Regions from separate parts of the Pseudarthrobacter cellobiosi genome, predicted to be linked through region 3. Evidence: riboswitches for the same ligand, from Rfam matches in the RefSeq annotation. Region 3 holds a riboswitch; each other region holds the start of a gene.
What was found. Region 3 has a riboswitch for cyclic di-AMP ahead of NG701_RS01985 (M23 family metallopeptidase). Riboswitches for the same ligand answer to the same signal wherever they lie in the genome.

Region 1 (4,104 bases), on a different contig from region 3:
TGGCGCATGGACTGGAAACTTGAACTCGTTTTTGTGCCCGTATCCGACGTGGACCGCGCCAAGGATTTCTACGTCAACAAAGTTGGATTCAACCCGGATTTCGACGAGCGGCCCATGGCTGGCATCCGCTTCGTCCAGCTGACCCCGCCGTGATCCGCCCGCTCCATTTGTATTGGCGAGGGCCTCAATCACGCCCCTCCGGGTACGGCCCCAAGCCTGCAGATGGTGGTCAGCGACATCCAGGCTGCCCACGACCACCTCAAGGGTAACGGTGTGGAGGTCAGCGACATTGACGTGCAGGACTGGGGGCACTTCGTCTATTTCGCTGATCCCGATGGCATCCCGGGTCGTGACGCCTAAGGGCGTGATGCCTGGGGTCGTGACGCCTAAGGCAAAATGGGCAGCATGAACAGCCCCACACCTGCCGCCACGCGAACCCTGACCTGCCGGGCCGTCCTTTTCGATATGGACGGCACATTGGTGGACTCCACGGCAGTAGTGGAGGAGGTCTGGGGAGAATTCGCGGCCAGGTACGGCCTGGATTTTGCGGAAATCCTGCGCACTTCGCACGGCGTCCAGGCTGCCGATACCGTACGCCGGTTCGCGCCGGCCGGCGCCGACGTCGTGGCGCTCACTGCGGAACTCGGCGCGATGGAAAGGGTGCGGACTGCCGGTATCGTCGCGTTGCCGGGGGCTGCCGACCTGCTTCGCAGCCTCCCGGCCCGGGCAGTGGCGCTGGTGACTTCAGCGGACAGGACCCTGGCGGACATCCGCATGGACGCTGCCGGGCTGGCCATGCCGGCCACGGCCGTGACGGCGGACCTGGTCACACGGGGCAAGCCGCACCCGGAAGGCTATCTGATGGCCGCCGGTCTGGTGGGCGTGAAACCGGAGGACGCCGTGGTGTTCGAGGATGCGCCCGCAGGAATCGCGGCAGGCGTTGCCGCAGGCATCCGGACGGTGGCCGTGGGGCCCAATGCGGGCGAGTTGCCGGCAGGCGTGCTGCATATCGCGGATTACCGTGCCGTGACCGCCTCCGTGGAAACGGACGCCGCGGGACGGCAGCTCATTTCTTTCCGGCTTTGAGTCCGGCGGAACACCTTGGTGATCTGCGGCGCGGCGTGCGGCCAGCGCCGCGCCGCGCCGCGGGGGAGTCGGCCTAGTACCAGTTGTGCGACAGGTGGAAGTTCAGCGCGCCGCACGGTGACTGGTAGCGCTCCTGGATGTAGTTCAGGCCCCAGTTGATCTGCGTGCGGTAGTTGGTGACGTAGTCCGCGCCGGCGCTAGCCATCTTCTCAGCGGGCAAGGACTGGACGATGCCGTACGCGCCGCTGCTGGCGTTGGTGGCCGTGGTGGTCCATTCGGATTCCTTGGTCCACAGCGTCTGCAGGCACTGCATCTGGTCAGCGGACCAGCCGTACGTCGCCAGCTGGCCAGCAGCGTAGGCCTGCGCTCCTGCGGGGTCGTTGACGGCCACAACAGGCGCGGGTGCAGGTTCCGGAGCCGGAGCGGGCTCCGGGGCCGGGGCAGGTGCCGGTTCGGCGGCCTGGGGCGCGACGTTGATCTCGGCCGGCGCAGCTTCCGGGGAGGCCGGGGGCTGGATCTCGGCTGCCTCGAAGCTCAGCTTCGACTGGGCGCTGGCTTCTTCGGCGGCCTGGTCCGCGCTGGCCGCAAGCGACGCAGACTCGGAAGCGTGTGCTGCGGCACTGACGCCGACCAGCAGGGCGCACGCCGTCGCGAACACCGCGACGCGCTGGCCCACGGAGGGAATGCGGGCCGCCTTGGCCTTTGGGGACATAGCTGCACCGAAGCGGGTCTGCTTGCGGTGGCTGTGGGACTTTGTGTCGCCCTGCGGGCGCGTTTGTACCTTGAATTCAGACATGATGGATCGCCTCTCACACCTGCGGAGTTAGCTGTCGGGTTCGGATGAGGGCATCCGGCCACACGGCACAATCACGTGTTGGCTTAACCCCAAAGGGCACTTGGTGCCCGGGACGGTGGGTCCCCCGCCTCTGCCTCTGAAAACGGAATCCGGGAAGCGGCAGAGCTTGGCGTCATCCGGATATGCAGCCCAACGGGAACCACACGTCATCGACGCTACAGGAGTTGGAAGCTTAAGTCACATTTTGGTAACAGGAATCACGACGACGGTGTGTCGCCTTGCTGCGCTTGGGCGTTAGTGGGTCACGCCAGCGCGCTGGCAGGGAAGAGTAACGCGAACTCGGTCCGTCCGGCCCGCGATGTCACTTCCACGCTCCCGCCGTGGGCCTCCATGATCGACTGGACAATGGACAGGCCCAAGCCACTAGTGCCTTCGGACGCCCCGGCGGCCGAGGCCGGAGCCGTACCCTTGCGGGCCGCGTCTGCGCGGGCAAACCGGGAGAAAACGTGGTCAACGAATTCCGCAGGGATGCCCCCGCCGTCGTCCGTTACCGTCACCGCTGCACCGCCATTGGCAGACTTGGTGAGAGCTGTGACCACGGTGGTCCCGGGCGCCGTGTGCTTGCGGGCATTGGAGAGCAGGTTGACCAGCATCTGACGCAGTTGGGACGCATCTCCGGTGACGGCGAGCGGCTCGTCGGGCAGTTCAAGGCGCCAGCGGTGGTCCGGGGCGATGACTTTCTCGTCACTGACGGTTTCGATGACGAGTTGTGTGAGGTCAACTTCGCTGAGCTTCAGGGGCTGGCCCTCATCGAGCCGGGCGAGCAGGAGCAGATCCTCCACCAGGGTGGTCATGCGTTCGGACTGGCTCTGCACCCGGGCCAGGGACTTCCGGCCGTCGGGCGTGAAGCTCTCGGTCATGCGCATCAGCTCGGTGTACCCGCGGATGGCGGTCAGCGGGGTGCGCAGCTCATGGGAAGCGTCGGCAACGAACTGCCGCACCTTGGTCTCGCTCTTCTGCCTGGCTTCCAGGGCGTTGGCCACGTTGTCCAACATGAGGTTGAGGGCGTGCCCCACGCTGCCCACCTCGGTCCCGGGGTTGGAGTTCGACGGCGGGACGCGCACCGCGAGTGCCACCTCGCCGGCATCCAAGGGGAGCTGCGAGACGCGGGTGGCAACCTCGGAAAGCTGCTCCAGCGGCTTCATGGTGCGCCGGATGAGCACCGTTCCGGCAAGGCCGATCAGCACCAGCCCGCCCAGGGAGACAAACACAAACGTCCACACCAGCGACGCCAGAGTACTCTCCTTGGCGGCGAGCGGAAGGCCCGTGACAAGGACATCGCCGTAGCCGGTTTTCACGGCCACAATCCGGTAATCCCCGTTGGACAGCGAGCGGTTCACGGGAAGGCCGTTCTGCGTCAGCGCCAGCAGGTTTTGCTTGTCTTCGGCGTCGAGGGCCAGGCGCGTGGTGTCCGAGTCCAGGAAGCCGCCACTGTTGATCTGGCCGTTCAGGATCCGTGCATTCAGCGTTCCGACACTTTGCCCGCGGGAGTCAAGCGGGTCCGGCCTGCCGTTGAATCCGCCCAGGGGCGGGCGGCCCGGATCGTTCGAGCGTTTGGCGGCCTGGCTCAGCTGTTCATCCAGCTGCCCGGTGAGAAACGAGTCCATGGAGGCGTAACTGAACAGCCCCACGGCTCCGCAGATGGCCACCAACAGGGCCATGGCCAACAGGATCAGGCGCGTGCGCAGATGCCAGGTGTCCGGTTTCAGCCAGCTCCGGGCTGGTGCTGGGGTGGCTCGCGGCGAGGACATGGAGCTGCTACTCAGCCGGCTTGATGACGTAGCCGGCACCCCGCACGGTATGGATCATGGGCGGGTGCACTGCATCCACTTTCTTGCGCAGGTAGGAGATGTAGAGCTCCACGATGTTGGCCTGGCCGCCGAAGTCATAGTTCCAGACGCGGTCCAGGATCTGGGCTTTGCTGATCACGCGTTTGGGGTTCTCCATGAGGTACCGGAGCAGCTCGAACTGGGTGGCGGTGAGCTGGAGGTTGTCGCCCGCTCGGGTCACTTCGCGGGTGTCGATGTTGAGGACAAGATCGCCCACCACAAGTTCGGCAGTGTCCATCGCGGCAACGCCGGAGCGCTGGACCAGGCGGTGCAGCCGCAGCAGGACCTCTTCCATGCTGAACGGCTTGGTCACGTAGTCGTCCCCGCCGGCCG
Region 2 (4,104 bases), on a different contig from region 3:
AGTCCAAGCTTGGGCTGCGCGCGGACACGCACGACGACGTCGCGTCGCCGATCGTGGACGGCGTGCTGGGCCTGCTTCAGGAAGGCCAAGTGGACTACACGTCCTTCTTCCGGAGCCTCGGCTCGGCAGCCCGCGGCACGCCGGAGACTGCGCGGGCCAAGTTCGCGGACCCGGCAGCCTTCGACGCCTGGGCGGCACAGTGGCTGGCACTGGCGCCGGACGCGGACCTGATGGAGCGGGTCAACCCCGTCTACATCCCCAGGAACCACCTGGTTGAAGAGGCCCTTGACGCTGCTAGCGCAGGCGACCTGGACCCCTTCAACCGCCTGATGGACGTCCTGGCCGATCCGTACACGCAGCGCCCCGGGCTGGAACGCTACGCCGGCCCCGCCCCTGAAGACTTCGGGAGCTACCGGACCTTCTGCGGGACCTGAGCGAACACCAGGGATGGACGACGGCGGCGCGCGGCTGGGTGCCGCCCGCCGCCGTCGAGCATGGTCGGATCACGCTACGCGGACGAAGGACACTCCGGAGAGCCAGCTGATGGAGTGCACTTCGGTTTTGTAGCCGTCCACCCCGCCACTGACTACCTGGCCGTTGCCGGCGTAGACGCCCACATGGCCGGCCGTGATGACCAGATCCCCTGGTGCCGGTGTGCCCACCACTGAGCCGTACTGGTAGAACTGGCCGGGAGCCAGATCACCAACGCTCTTACCCACCGAGCGCAGCGCCTTCTCCACCATGGCGGTGCAGTCCTGCTGGACGCCAAGCTGGGAGTTGGCGGAAGCCAGGATGGCCGCGCCGAGCGAGCTGGCCGGAGCCTGGGCCGCCGGTGCGGACGTTGAGGCCAGCTGGATACCGGTGTTGGTGGGGGAGGCCGGGGCCGCCGCGACCTTCGCCGCGGGAGCCGGTGCGGTGTAGCCGGCACCGGGGATCCGGATCTGGTCGCCGGGGTAGATGACGCTGGTCAGTGAGAGTCCATTGGCGGCAAGGACGTCGTTGAGCGGGACGCCGTTGGTGGCGGAAATCTGGCCCAGCGTGTCGCCTGAAACGACCGTGTGGACGTTGGCCACGGCCGGTGCCGGAGCAGCAGCGGCCTGAACAGTGGCGGCCGGGGCCGCCACCGCTGCACTTGTTTGGGCCTGGGCGTTGGCAGTACCGGCATCACCAGGGCCGTGGACGCCGGCCTGCGCCGGGGCGCCGATGCTGAACAGCAGGCCTGATGCAGCAACAGCCACCAGCGCCGGCCGACCAAACGTCAGTGCGTGCGCTTTGGCCGTGGACGACAGGCCGACAGGGACGGTAGAGCGGGCAGGAACCACACGATGGCGTGCGGAAGCGGAATTCTTGGACACGGTTGATCGCCTCTCCCATGCCTGCGGGGTGAGCTGTCGGGTTCGGGTCGGAGTTACCCGGCCGGTGGCGCCGCCGCACGGGACGGGAGCGATACCGACTTAACCCCAAGGCTTCGAAAAGCCGTGGAAACGTGGTTCCCCCGTCCCTGCCAGCTGGAAAGCGACTGGATCCCGGTCAGCGGCAGGGCTCGGCATACTGGCGGGAATGGTCCGGCTTGAGCCGGGCTACCGCTTGACCATAACTTCTGCTCGGCAGCAATGTCACATTCCGGTAACGGAATGTAGGCGTGGAATCCACCCGCATTTCAGTGCGGTTTCCCGGCTCTCCGGTAACGATGTTGCAGGTCAACCCCCGTAATCCGTATATGCCCGGTAAGCTCACCAACTATGTCCCGGATTGTTCAAAAAATGCGGCTGCCCGCCCTCGCCGGCATGCTGGCGGTCGCCCTGGTGGGGTCGGTAGCGCAGCTTCCCTCACATGCCGCCGACGACGCGCCGCCCGGCGGCTATCCCTCGTGGCAGGACGTGCAGAACGCCAAGCAAAGCGAGGCCGGCAAAGCGGCAGAGGTCACCAGGATCAATGGGCTGCTGGGCGGGCTCCAGACCGAAGCGGAGGCGCTGGGCGATGCGGCCGTGACGTCCGCCGCGGAGTATGCCCTTGCCGAAGCGGCGCTTCAGGCCGCCACTTCCACTGTGGATGCACTGACCGCCCAGACCGCACGCGCCGCGGCCGAACTGGGACAGTACAAGAAGGAAATCGGGTCTCTTGCGGCGCAGTCGTATAAGACCGGTGGCACAAACATGGGTTTCTTCGTTGCCCTCGACGCCGTGCAGAACAACAGCATCCAAGGCCTGAATATCGTCCAGATCGTCAGCGATAAGACTGCCGCCCTGGTGAACAAATCCGCAGCCGCCGAACGCATTTCCCGCGCCCTGGCCGATCAGGAGCAGGCAGCCAGGGCCGAGCGCGAGCGCCTGTCCGGCGAAGCCAGAACCAAGCTCGATGCCGCCCAATCCGCCCAGCAGGCCATGTCCCGGCAGATCGCGGAGCAGCAGGAGCACGGCCAGGAACTGACCGCGCAGTTGGCCTCCCTCAAGGGCACCACCGCTGCCGTGGAGGGTGAGTTCCGGCAGGGCCAGGTGGCGTTGGCTGCGTACGAAACGGCGCAGGCCGCCAAGCGGGCGGCGGCGCAGGAACAGGCACGCCAACAGGCGGAGGCGGCAGCCAAGGCAGCTGCCCTGGCCGCTGCGCAGAAACCGGCTCCGGCCCCGCCTGCCGTACCGGGAGTACCCGCCCCCGCTCCTGTCCCGAGCCCGACGCCGGCCCCGCCGCCCGTCGTCGTCGTGCCTTCCGTGCCGGGCGGCGCTGTCAACGACCCCGCCGGCGCCAAGAGCTACGCGGCCGGGCAGCTGGCGGCCTACGGCTGGGGCCAGGACCAGTTTCCGTGCCTGGCGTCGCTGTGGACCAAGGAGTCCAACTGGCTGACCACCGCGACCAACCCCTATTCGGGCGCATACGGGATCGCCCAGTCGCTGCCGGCCAGCAAGTATGCCAGCGCGGGCAGCGACTGGCTCACGAGCTACCGGACCCAGGTCAATTGGGGACTGTCGTATATAGCGGACCGCTACGGGTCACCGTGCGGCGCGTGGAACCATTCAGTGGCCAACAACTGGTACTGACCTGCCGGGGGGACGGCAGCCGGGTCACGTTCCTGGGGCTTTGGCGAATTCCGCGGCGCTGAGGAATTCAATGCCGACGAAGGCTTCTTCACCGTCCACCCAGGCGTCATGCCCCGGTGGAATGGTGTAGGAATCTCCGGCACTGATGTTGATCCGGTTGCCATCGGTGGTCTCGACATTGAGGGCTCCGGAAACGCAGAATCCCACATGGTTGTTCTGGCAGGACTCGGTCTGGACCACCGGCTTGATGCAGTCCGACCAGCGCCAGCCGGGATTGAACGTGAACCGGCCAACGGTGTAGTCACCCAGGTTGACGACGTCCACTTCCGTCTTCTCCGGCCGGCGCTTCTCATCCGGTGTGTTGTGGGACTTGACTGCCAACTCGGTGACGATGTTTGTAGGCATGGCACGCAGACTTTCTCTGTGGAGTTTGTGTCCATCAGCTGTCTGTCCCTTGCTGCCAGACGGCATCTGAGGCGCTTACGATTGCCAGCATCCTCCGACTGGCCGCGCTTGTCGAGACCCCCAAAACCACTAGGCTTTTCCCATGCCAGATTTTGAACGGTTCCGGGTCCTGCTGGAGGAAGAGCGCGCCCGGAAACTCGCGCTTCTTCCCGCCCTCCGCGCGGACATCTCTTCGGCCAATGCTGCGCGCCAGGATTCCAACGTGGATGACGAGCACGACCCCGAGGGATCCACCATTGCATTCGAGCTGTCGCAGGCATCGGCGCTCCTGCAGCAGAGCAGTTCGGGCCTCGAACAGGTGGACGCGGCCCTGGCGCGGATTGCGGCGGGCACTTACGGTACGTGCGACGTGTGCGGGGATCCCATCGCGGAGGGACGCCTCGAAGCACGCCCGTCAACGCCGTTCTGCATACTTCACGCCGCTGCCGGCCGGCTGGGACGGTAACTGCGCCGTGAACGAACGTGTGCAGGAGGCTGCCGGCTTCATCGACGCCACCCTGCAGAATGAGGGCGCCTGGTACCGGGCGGAAGACGTGGAGTCCCGGGTGGGCGGGGTACTTGGGTCCTACGGATCGTCGGTGGGAGCCGTACGCGGCACCGTCCG
Region 3 (4,104 bases):
CGATGCTTGCCAGCAGCGCGGAGACGTCGGCCGGCTCGATGGCCACAAATGTGGCGATCCGGAGCTGGTTGCGGCCCAGCTTGCGGTACGGCTCGGTGTCCACGATGCCGTTGGCGCGCAGGACCTTGGCGATCGCGGCGGCGTCGATCGAGTCGTCGAAGTCGATGGTGGCGATGACGTTGGAACGGTCCTCCGCTTTGGCCACAAACGGGGTCGCGTACTCGGAGGCCTCGGCCCAGGAGTAGATCCGGCCGGCGGAGTCAGCCGTGCGGGCGGACGCGAAGTCCAGGCCGCCGTTGGCGTTCAGCCACTGCACCTGCGCGTCGAGGGTCACCAGCGTGGAGAGCGACGGCGTGTTGTAGGTCTGGTTCAGCCTGGAGTTGTCGATGGCGGTCTGGAGGTCCAGGAAGTCCGGGATCCAGCGGCCGCTGGCCTTGATTTGGGCGGCGCGTTCCAGCGCGGCGGGGGAGAAGAGGCCCAGCCACAGGCCGCCGTCGGACGCGAAGTTCTTCTGCGGGGCGAAGTAATAGACGTCGGCCTCGGAGACGTCCACGTCCAGGCCGCCGGCTGCGGAGGTGGCGTCCACCAGGACCAGGGAACCGGCGTCGGCGCCCGCCACGCGCTTGACCGGAGCCGCGACACCGGTGGAGGTTTCGTTCTGCGGCCAGGCGTAGACATCCACGCCTGCCTCGGCGGCCGATACCGGGCGGGCGCCGGGCTCGGACTTGATGATGGAGGAGGCGTCCAGGAACGGGGCCTTGTTGGTGGCTGAGGCGAACTTGGAGCCGAACTCGCCGAAGGACAGGTGCTGGGCCTTCTTTTCCACCAGGCCGAAGCTGGCGACGTCCCAGAAAGCGGTGGAGCCGCCGACGCCGAGGACCACTTCGTAGCCTTCGGGGGCGCGGAAGAACTGGCTGAGGCCTTCACGGACGGAGCCCACGAGGTTCTTGACCGGAGCCTGGCGGTGGGAGGTGCCCAGGATGGTCTTGGACGCCGCTGAGAGCGCTTCGAGCTGCTCCGGCCTGACCTTGGAGGGTCCTGCGCCGAACCGTCCATCTTTTGGCAGGAGGTCGGCAGGAATAGTGATGCTGGTTTCGCTCACGGGGGCTCCAATTTCGGCATGGACGTGCCTCACGTCCGGGCGGTGGGTTGGCCGGTAGTCGGCGGTGACTGCATAAGGACCTCCTATATTCTGCCTGAACCCCTTGATTGGGCGGGAACCGGCGCCGTCATAGTCCGGCCAATGAGACCGTTCGTCCCCGCCCGGGGATTATCCAGACAAATTCAAAATAGGCTAAGCTTTTTACCGGACCTCGCCGCTGCTGGACGCGATACGGTGGGACAACGCAAGGTACTGCGCTCGAGGAGCTGAGCTGGATGACGGATCTGATCGATACTACGGAGATGTATCTTCGGACCATTTTGGAGCTTGAAGAAGAGAACATCGTTGCTCTTCGTGCACGCATCGCCGAACGGCTGCGGCATTCCGGACCCACGGTGTCCCAAACCATCGGCCGGATGGAACGCGACGGACTGGTCGTGGTCTCCGGAGACCGTCACCTGGAGCTCACGGAAGCCGGGCGGAAACGCGCTACGGAAGTGATGCGCAAGCACAGGCTCGCGGAACGGCTCCTGGCGGATGTGATTGGCCTGGACTGGGCCTATGTCCACGATGAAGCATGCCGCTGGGAGCACGTGATGAGCGAACGCGTAGAGCAGCGCATCTACGAATTGCTCAACCACCCGACCGAGTCTCCGTACGGCAACCCCATCCCAGGGCTGGCCGCCCTGGGCGGGCCGGCACCCGCGCTCCCTGACGCCGATGTGATTAATCTCCTTGATGCGATGCAAGGCTACGGGCCGGCGTCGAACGTGACAGTCAGCCGGCTGGCTGAGCCCATCCAGGTGGAACCTGAGCTGTTGGTCCAGCTGGATGAAGGCGGGATCAGGCCCGGTGCCTCGGTGTCCCTAGAGCGCGTGGGGGAGTACATTTCCGTGCGGGTTCCGGGAATCGAAGGGGCGCTCGAGCTGCCCCCGGAAGTGGCATCCCACGTCTTCGTTTCCGTCCGTTGACGGGAAGGCGGTCCGCCTGTGGGGCCGCCCCATAGCGCAGTGACCCCCGGTTCCGCAAAGATAACGGAATTGTTACTGTCCAGGTTAATCACTTATAGTTGGAACTCAGCGTCGATACAAAAGCGTTACCTGATCCGGAGCCGAGCTCTGCCAGCGGATCAGGTGCATCAGTCACCAACTGGCAGAGGCGGGGGAACCACAACCGGCAGTCGTAAGACTGCCTTGGGGTGAAGTCCGTCAGCAGCAAGCCTCTTCCAGCGAAGGATCCTCACGGGATATCTCTGCGCCAAGTGCTTGTCACGGCGGACCGGGTCTTTGAACTCTCTGACCCGAATCCGACAGCTAACTTCGCAGGCTATCCAGAGAGGAACATTCTTGACCACGCAATACTCCAGGGGCCGCCGCCGTGCGGTGGGTCCCGCCTCGGCGCCCAGAGTGGCCGAGGATTTCACCGCGGAGAGGCCCCGCGACCCACAGCGGGAAGCGCGCCGCCGCCGGGGTCCCTTCCGGCAGATGACGGATTTCGCCGCTGCCAGTGGCCTCGGCCAGAAGGCCGGCATCGCCTTGGCAGCAACAGGCCTGGCTCTCACCGTGACGGTTCCCGTAACCGGCCCCGTGATGGCCACTCCGGCACCCGGCCAGGCCGCGTCGGCCGTTTCCGCTGCTCCGCAGCCCGAAGTTACCGCCGAAGCCGCCGCCCAAATTGATTTCAGCCGCTCGTCCGTGGTGACCCAGGGTGATCCCGACGGCAAGCTGAAGCAGCTGCTGAGCGCACAGTCCGCGGGATCCATTACCCGCGCGGCCTCTGCCGGAAGCCTCGGCTCGCCGCTGGCCCAGCTGGCTACAGTCTCTCCGTTCGGATTCCGGGTCAGCCCCATTACCGGCGGCGCCGGAGACTTCCACCGTGGCCAGGACTTCGTGGCACAGTGCGGAACCTCCGTCCTGGCTGCTGCCAGCGGCACCGTGACGTTCGTCGGCTGGCACCAGTACGGCGGCGGCAACCGCGTGGTGGTGGATCACGGCAACGGCCTTGAAACCACGTACAACCACCTCTCCTCCGCCAGCGTCAAGGTAGGCCAGACGGTCAGCCGCGGCGACGTGGTTGCCCTCAGTGGCACCACGGGCGCGTCCACGGGCTGCCACCTCCACTTCGAGGTCCAGGTCAACGGCGAAGTCGTTGACCCCACCGGCTGGCTCTGACCCAAGTGATGGCGAACTCTCGAATCGCGGCGACGTGCCGTGACCTGAATGTGACATTGGCTCGGAACTCCTGTAACGTCTAAAGCGCGTCAACTTTTCCGAAGTTGACGTTCTTGAGTGGATTGCCTAGCTCTGCCACCGCTCAAGGTCCGTTCGCATGACATCGTCTGGCAGGGGCGGGGGAACCAATTTTGGTCTTCGATTCTGAAGGCCTTGGGGTTAAGTCGCAAAGCTTCCACTGTGAAGCAGCGCGGCCGGGTGACTCCCATCCGAATCCGACAGCTCACCTCGCAGGCATTGGGAGAGGCTACCTTCGTGTCTTCACGCCATACTTCTGCGCGTCACCGCGCACAACCGGTTCGCACCAACCCCTTGGGCTCCGTGTCCAAGGCCGTCAGTGCCAATGCCGGGACCGTAGGTCGCCAGGCTGCTGTTATCGCAGCTGCATCAGGTCTGATCCTGAGCATGGGGCTTCCGGCCAACGCCGCGGACACCACCGCCGGCGTTTCCGCCTCTACCGAGTCCGGTTCCGCGCAGACGGCACTTGCCGTAACTGCCGCGCCCACGGCTACCGTTTCCTTCGAACGCCCCGTCATCAAGACGACGCCGGCGCCGAAGGTTGAGACGGTCCGTGCGCAGTCCACGGCCTCCGAAACCGGGACTCAGGGTGGTGCCGCAACCGAGGCTGCGGCCTCCAAGCTCGCTGACACTGTCTCCTCCGCCGCCGCTTCGGGTCTGGCAGCACTTGCCTACACCGGTATCGGCAACCCCTACCTCTGGGGCGGCACCACTCCCAATGGCTGGGACTGCTCAGGCTTCACGCAGTGGGTC
Region 4 (4,104 bases), on a different contig from region 3:
AAGACGCCGGCTGCGCCGTTGGCTCGGAATACAAGGGCAGGCCCGTGGGCACGGGGGCCGACATTTCCGTGTGGTCGTTCCACCAGGACAATGTGCTGACCACTGGCGAGGGCGGCATGCTGACAACCCACCGGGCGGACTGGGCGGCACGCGCCCGGAGCCTCCGCGGCCACTCCCTGAACGTGCCGGCGGCGGACCGTCGCGGATCCCGCATTGCCGCGCCGGAGGTGTACGTCGAGGTCGGCTTCGACTACCAGATGACGGATCTGCAGGCCGCCGTCGGCATCGTGCAGCTGGGCCGGCTGGGCGAGATAGTGGCTCGCCGCCGGGAGATCGCCGCGAAGTATGAGGCAGGGCTTTCCGGCCTGGCGGGTCTGCGGTTTGTGGCCGACCCACCGTACGGGACGGCCAACTTCCAGTCCTTTTGGGTCGAAGTACTCCCGGATTTCGCCATTGACCGCGAAGGGCTCCTGGCCCGCCTGGCCGATGCCGGAATTTCGGCGCGCCGCGGCGCCATGGCGGCTCACCGGCAGCCTGCCTACCGGTGGCGCGATACTGGCAACGCAGGGCTCCAGAACACCGAACGGCTGACGGACCGGACCCTAGTTCTCCCGATTTTCCACGGCCTAGACAACGTGGGCCTGAACCGGGTCATGAACAGCGTACGGGCGGCCGCCGGTGTACGCCGGTGAGCGAACTGGTGCTGATCGCAGCAAGCGGGCTGGCCCGGGAGGTCCTGACCATGGTCCGCGCCAGCGGGCAGTACGACGTCGTCGGGCTGCTCGACGACGACAAGGAAATGGCAGGCGTCACCGTGGACGGCGCGCCGGTGCTGGGGACCATTGACGACGCCTCCAAGTTCACGCACGCACTGGTGCTGGTATGCCTGGCCTCGGGAAGATCGCGGGAAGCCGTAGTGGAACGGCTGGCGGCCCAGGGCGTGCGCGATGCCCGGTACGCCACGGCGATCGACCCCACCGTGGAGTGCCCCGAGGGTTGCCGGATTGGCCGGGGCAGCATCCTGCTGCGGAATGTGACGCTGACGGCTTCGGTCACGCTTGGGGCGCATGTTGTGGCCATGCCGTCCGTAACTTTCACGCACGACGACGACGTGGCGGACTTCGCGACGTTCGCCGCCGGTGTGTCGCTGGGCGGCGGAGTCCGGATCGGCCGGGCGGCCTATCTGGGACTGAATTCCAGCGTCCGTGCACGGACTTCAGTGGGGTCCTACGCGACGGTTGGCATGGGGGCGGCAGTGTTGAGCAACGTACCCGACGGCGAAACATGGGTTGGCGTCCCAGCCCACCCTATCGATCAGGAATAGCTCAGAACAATCCCGGCGCAAGGGGCCACTCCGCCGTCGTGACTTCCGTTACCCGATTGTGATTAATCAGGTCCGGTCCTGTACGGTCGATCAAATGGGCCGACCTTCCAGGCCCGAATCCGGGCAGACGCCAAGCTCTGCCGCTGCCCGGAATCCACGACATTATTAGGCAGAGGCGGGGGACCCAGAGTGTCCGGGCCACGGCTTTAAGCCGGCCCTTGGGGTGAAGCCGCATTGCGCGGCCGGATGGCCTCATCCGAATCCGACAGCTAACTCCGCAGGCGTTGAGAGGTAATCACCCATGTCTGCATCCCATGATCAGCCGCGTACTGACGCGCGCCCGTATTCCGAAGAAGCCGCCGCGCCCACCCAGCCACGGGCTGCGCTGAAGAAGTCCGCCCACCGTGCCAACACCCAGCGCAACATGTCGCTGACAGCGGCCGCCCTGGTAGCCCTGCTGGGAGTTGTTTCCTTGGGCCAGGTCTCCGACCAGGCACCCCTAAGCGCCGAATTGAGCCGCGTCGCGGACACGTCCAAGCGTGACCAGGCCCCGGGCCAGGTGAAGCGCAACACCGACCCCGCCCCGGCACCGCTGCCGGCAACTGACCCCTCCCCCGACCCGACCACGGCGCCTGCGCCTGCACCGGCACCGGCACCTGAAGAGCCTGCGGTTGCTCCCGCACCCGCCCCGGTAACGACGACAACGGCTGCACCAGAACCGGCCCCTGCCCCTGCACCCCTTGCGTCAACCGGGACAACCGGCGCCATGCCTGTAGGTGTCCCCGGCGCATGGACGATGGCTTTTGCCGACGAATTCAACGGCACGGCCCTGGACACGGCCAAATGGTCCAACTGCTGGTTCTCCCCCACCTGCGGCACCATGAACAAGGTCACCACCAGCCCCAGCAACGTTTCCGTCGGCGGCGGCAACCTTGTCCTTTCCCTCAATTCGTCCACCTCGGGTGCGCTGGTTTCAACCAACCCCAAGGGCGGTGCCACCACCGGCTACGAATTCACGACAGGTTACGTCGAGGCCCGGATCAAGTTCCCCGGCGACGGAACGAACCTCTACAACTGGCCTGCGTTCTGGACAAACGGCCAGTCGTGGCCCACCAACGGCGAGAACGACATCGCTGAGGTCCTGAGCGGCAAGATGACCGTGAACTACCACTCAACATCCGGCGCCCACAACCAGGGGACCGTTCCCGGCGACTGGGGCAACAATTTCCACACCTTCGGCCTGCACCGGACGGCGAACTCCGCGGACGTCTACTTCGATGGCGTCAAGGTGAAGTCCTACTCCACCGACGACGGCAACGCACCGCAGTACATCATCCTCAACGTCGGAGCGTCGGGAAGCAGCCCGGCGGCCTACGGAGCTGCGTCGCAGGTCCAGGTTGATTACGTGCGCGCCTGGAAGTAAGGCACCACCACCACGGTGAGCGGACGACGGCGGGACCTCCCGCCGTCGTCCGCTTTCTGTTAATCGTCTGCTTCACTTACTACTGTGTAAACCCGCAGTTGTCGGTGCCGGACCGGCGGAACGTTCCGCCACTCCCGTAAACTCTTGCAATGAAGCTTCTGTACATCACAGAAAGCGTGCCCAACCGGGACCCCATGCTGGGGGACGGCAGTTCCATGATTCCGTTCGAGGTGCTGCGGAACCTTCCCGGAGAAGTGGCAGTGACGCTTCTGACTTTCGCCGGACCGGTGGACGTGCCGGCCGAAATCAGGTCGCGCTGTAACGCCGTGCATGTGATGCCCACGCGCAGCCGCGCCTGGGCCACCGTCCTGTCCGTCTTTGGCCTGACCGGTCTCGGAAAGCACGAACGGTCCACCGCCAAAGCTATGGCCATCGCGGCACAACTCTCCGGCCAACACGACGCCACCCTGATCCATGGTCCGCACGCCCTGTTCCTGGCCAACGCGGTGAGCGGCCCGCTGGTTTTGCAGACTGTTGATCCCTGGTCGGTCCGCGCCGCCATGGACACTGCCATTGCACGCACCCTCCGGCCGGCCTACCGCGCCCGTGAGTTCCTTGCGCTACTTGCCGAAAGGCGCCTGCCGCCGCGGGCGCGGCTCCTCACCGTGGGCGCCGCGGATGCGCGCACCTGGTCGGAGCGGCTTGCGCGGCCCGTCAGGAGCGTTCCCAACGGGGCCGAGGAATCGGTGCGCGACGCCGCCAGACAGAACGGTCCGGTGGCCTGTTTTGTTGGCAGCCTGAACTACGGTCCAAACATCGACAGCGCAAACGTCCTGATCAGGAAGATCGCCCCGCTCGTGTGGCAGCAGGTTCCGGATGCCAGGTTTGTGCTCGCGGGCCGGCGCCCCGAGGCCTCAGTACAAGCCTTGGCTGGCCCCCGCGTGGAGGTCCTCGCAAACGTGCCGTCGGTGCTGGCGGTCTTCCACTCCGCGGACGTGGCAGTCTTTCCCGACGAACACGGTGTGGGCATCCGGAACTCCGTGCGCGAGGCCCTTGCTGCCGGCCTCCCGGTGGTTGCGACGCCGGTGGCCGCCCGCGAGCAGGACCCCCACCCCTTGCTGGCCGTCGAACAGGACACGGAAGGGTTCGTTGATCAAGTCGTGCGGCGGCTGACCGCGCCCGGACGGCACCGGCCCTCACCCGGCGGCGGGTCCGTCCGGACGTGGCGGGCTGTTGCCGAGGACTATCTGGATGAGGTGGGAAGCGCGATCCGGTCCGGCAGCGCCGGCCTCCCGTCCGGAAAGTCACCGGCATGACGTTCGCACCCGGGGATCTGTCCCGGACCGGTGTCCGGGGC

Region 1: linked by a shared signal. The riboswitch ahead of NG701_RS10090 (aggregation-promoting factor C-terminal-like domain-containing protein) and the one ahead of NG701_RS01985 (M23 family metallopeptidase) in region 3 are both predicted to bind cyclic di-AMP.
Region 2: linked by a shared signal. The riboswitch ahead of NG701_RS00765 (C40 family peptidase) and the one ahead of NG701_RS01985 (M23 family metallopeptidase) in region 3 are both predicted to bind cyclic di-AMP.
Region 4: linked by a shared signal. The riboswitch ahead of NG701_RS03710 (glycoside hydrolase family 16 protein) and the one ahead of NG701_RS01985 (M23 family metallopeptidase) in region 3 are both predicted to bind cyclic di-AMP.

The regions. Positions count from the first base shown of each region.
Region 1 covers NZ_JAMXBK010000023.1:201,526-205,629, forward strand. The annotation lists partial or broken gene NG701_RS10080 (VOC family protein) at 7-360, shown strand; gene NG701_RS10085 (HAD-IA family hydrolase) at 406-1,086, shown strand; gene NG701_RS10090 (aggregation-promoting factor C-terminal-like domain-containing protein) at 1,160-1,882, opposite strand; cyclic di-AMP (ydaO/yuaA leader) riboswitch at 1,888-2,040, opposite strand; gene NG701_RS10095 (HAMP domain-containing sensor histidine kinase) at 2,185-3,693, opposite strand; gene NG701_RS10100 (response regulator transcription factor) at 3,701-4,104, opposite strand, start outside.
Region 2 covers NZ_JAMXBK010000013.1:13,913-18,016, forward strand. The annotation lists gene NG701_RS00760 (protein adenylyltransferase SelO) at 1-434, shown strand, start outside; gene NG701_RS00765 (C40 family peptidase) at 504-1,355, opposite strand; cyclic di-AMP (ydaO/yuaA leader) riboswitch at 1,359-1,528, opposite strand; gene NG701_RS00770 (aggregation-promoting factor C-terminal-like domain-containing protein) at 1,743-3,035, shown strand; gene NG701_RS00775 (cupin domain-containing protein) at 3,060-3,440, opposite strand; gene NG701_RS00780 (TraR/DksA family transcriptional regulator) at 3,583-3,945, shown strand; gene NG701_RS00785 (DNA alkylation repair protein) at 3,953-4,104, shown strand, end outside.
Region 3 covers NZ_JAMXBK010000015.1:97,998-102,101, reverse strand. The annotation lists gene serC (phosphoserine transaminase) at 1-1,102, opposite strand, end outside; gene NG701_RS01990 (iron-dependent transcriptional repressor DtxR) at 1,378-2,073, shown strand; cyclic di-AMP (ydaO/yuaA leader) riboswitch at 2,227-2,445, shown strand; gene NG701_RS01985 (M23 family metallopeptidase) at 2,449-3,273, shown strand; cyclic di-AMP (ydaO/yuaA leader) riboswitch at 3,422-3,584, shown strand; gene NG701_RS01980 (C40 family peptidase) at 3,655-4,104, shown strand, end outside.
Region 4 covers NZ_JAMXBK010000017.1:162,399-166,502, forward strand. The annotation lists gene NG701_RS03700 (DegT/DnrJ/EryC1/StrS family aminotransferase) at 1-692, shown strand, start outside; gene NG701_RS03705 (NeuD/PglB/VioB family sugar acetyltransferase) at 689-1,324, shown strand; cyclic di-AMP (ydaO/yuaA leader) riboswitch at 1,459-1,622, shown strand; gene NG701_RS03710 (glycoside hydrolase family 16 protein) at 1,626-2,747, shown strand; gene NG701_RS03715 (glycosyltransferase) at 2,897-4,063, shown strand; gene NG701_RS03720 (lipopolysaccharide biosynthesis protein) at 4,060-4,104, shown strand, end outside.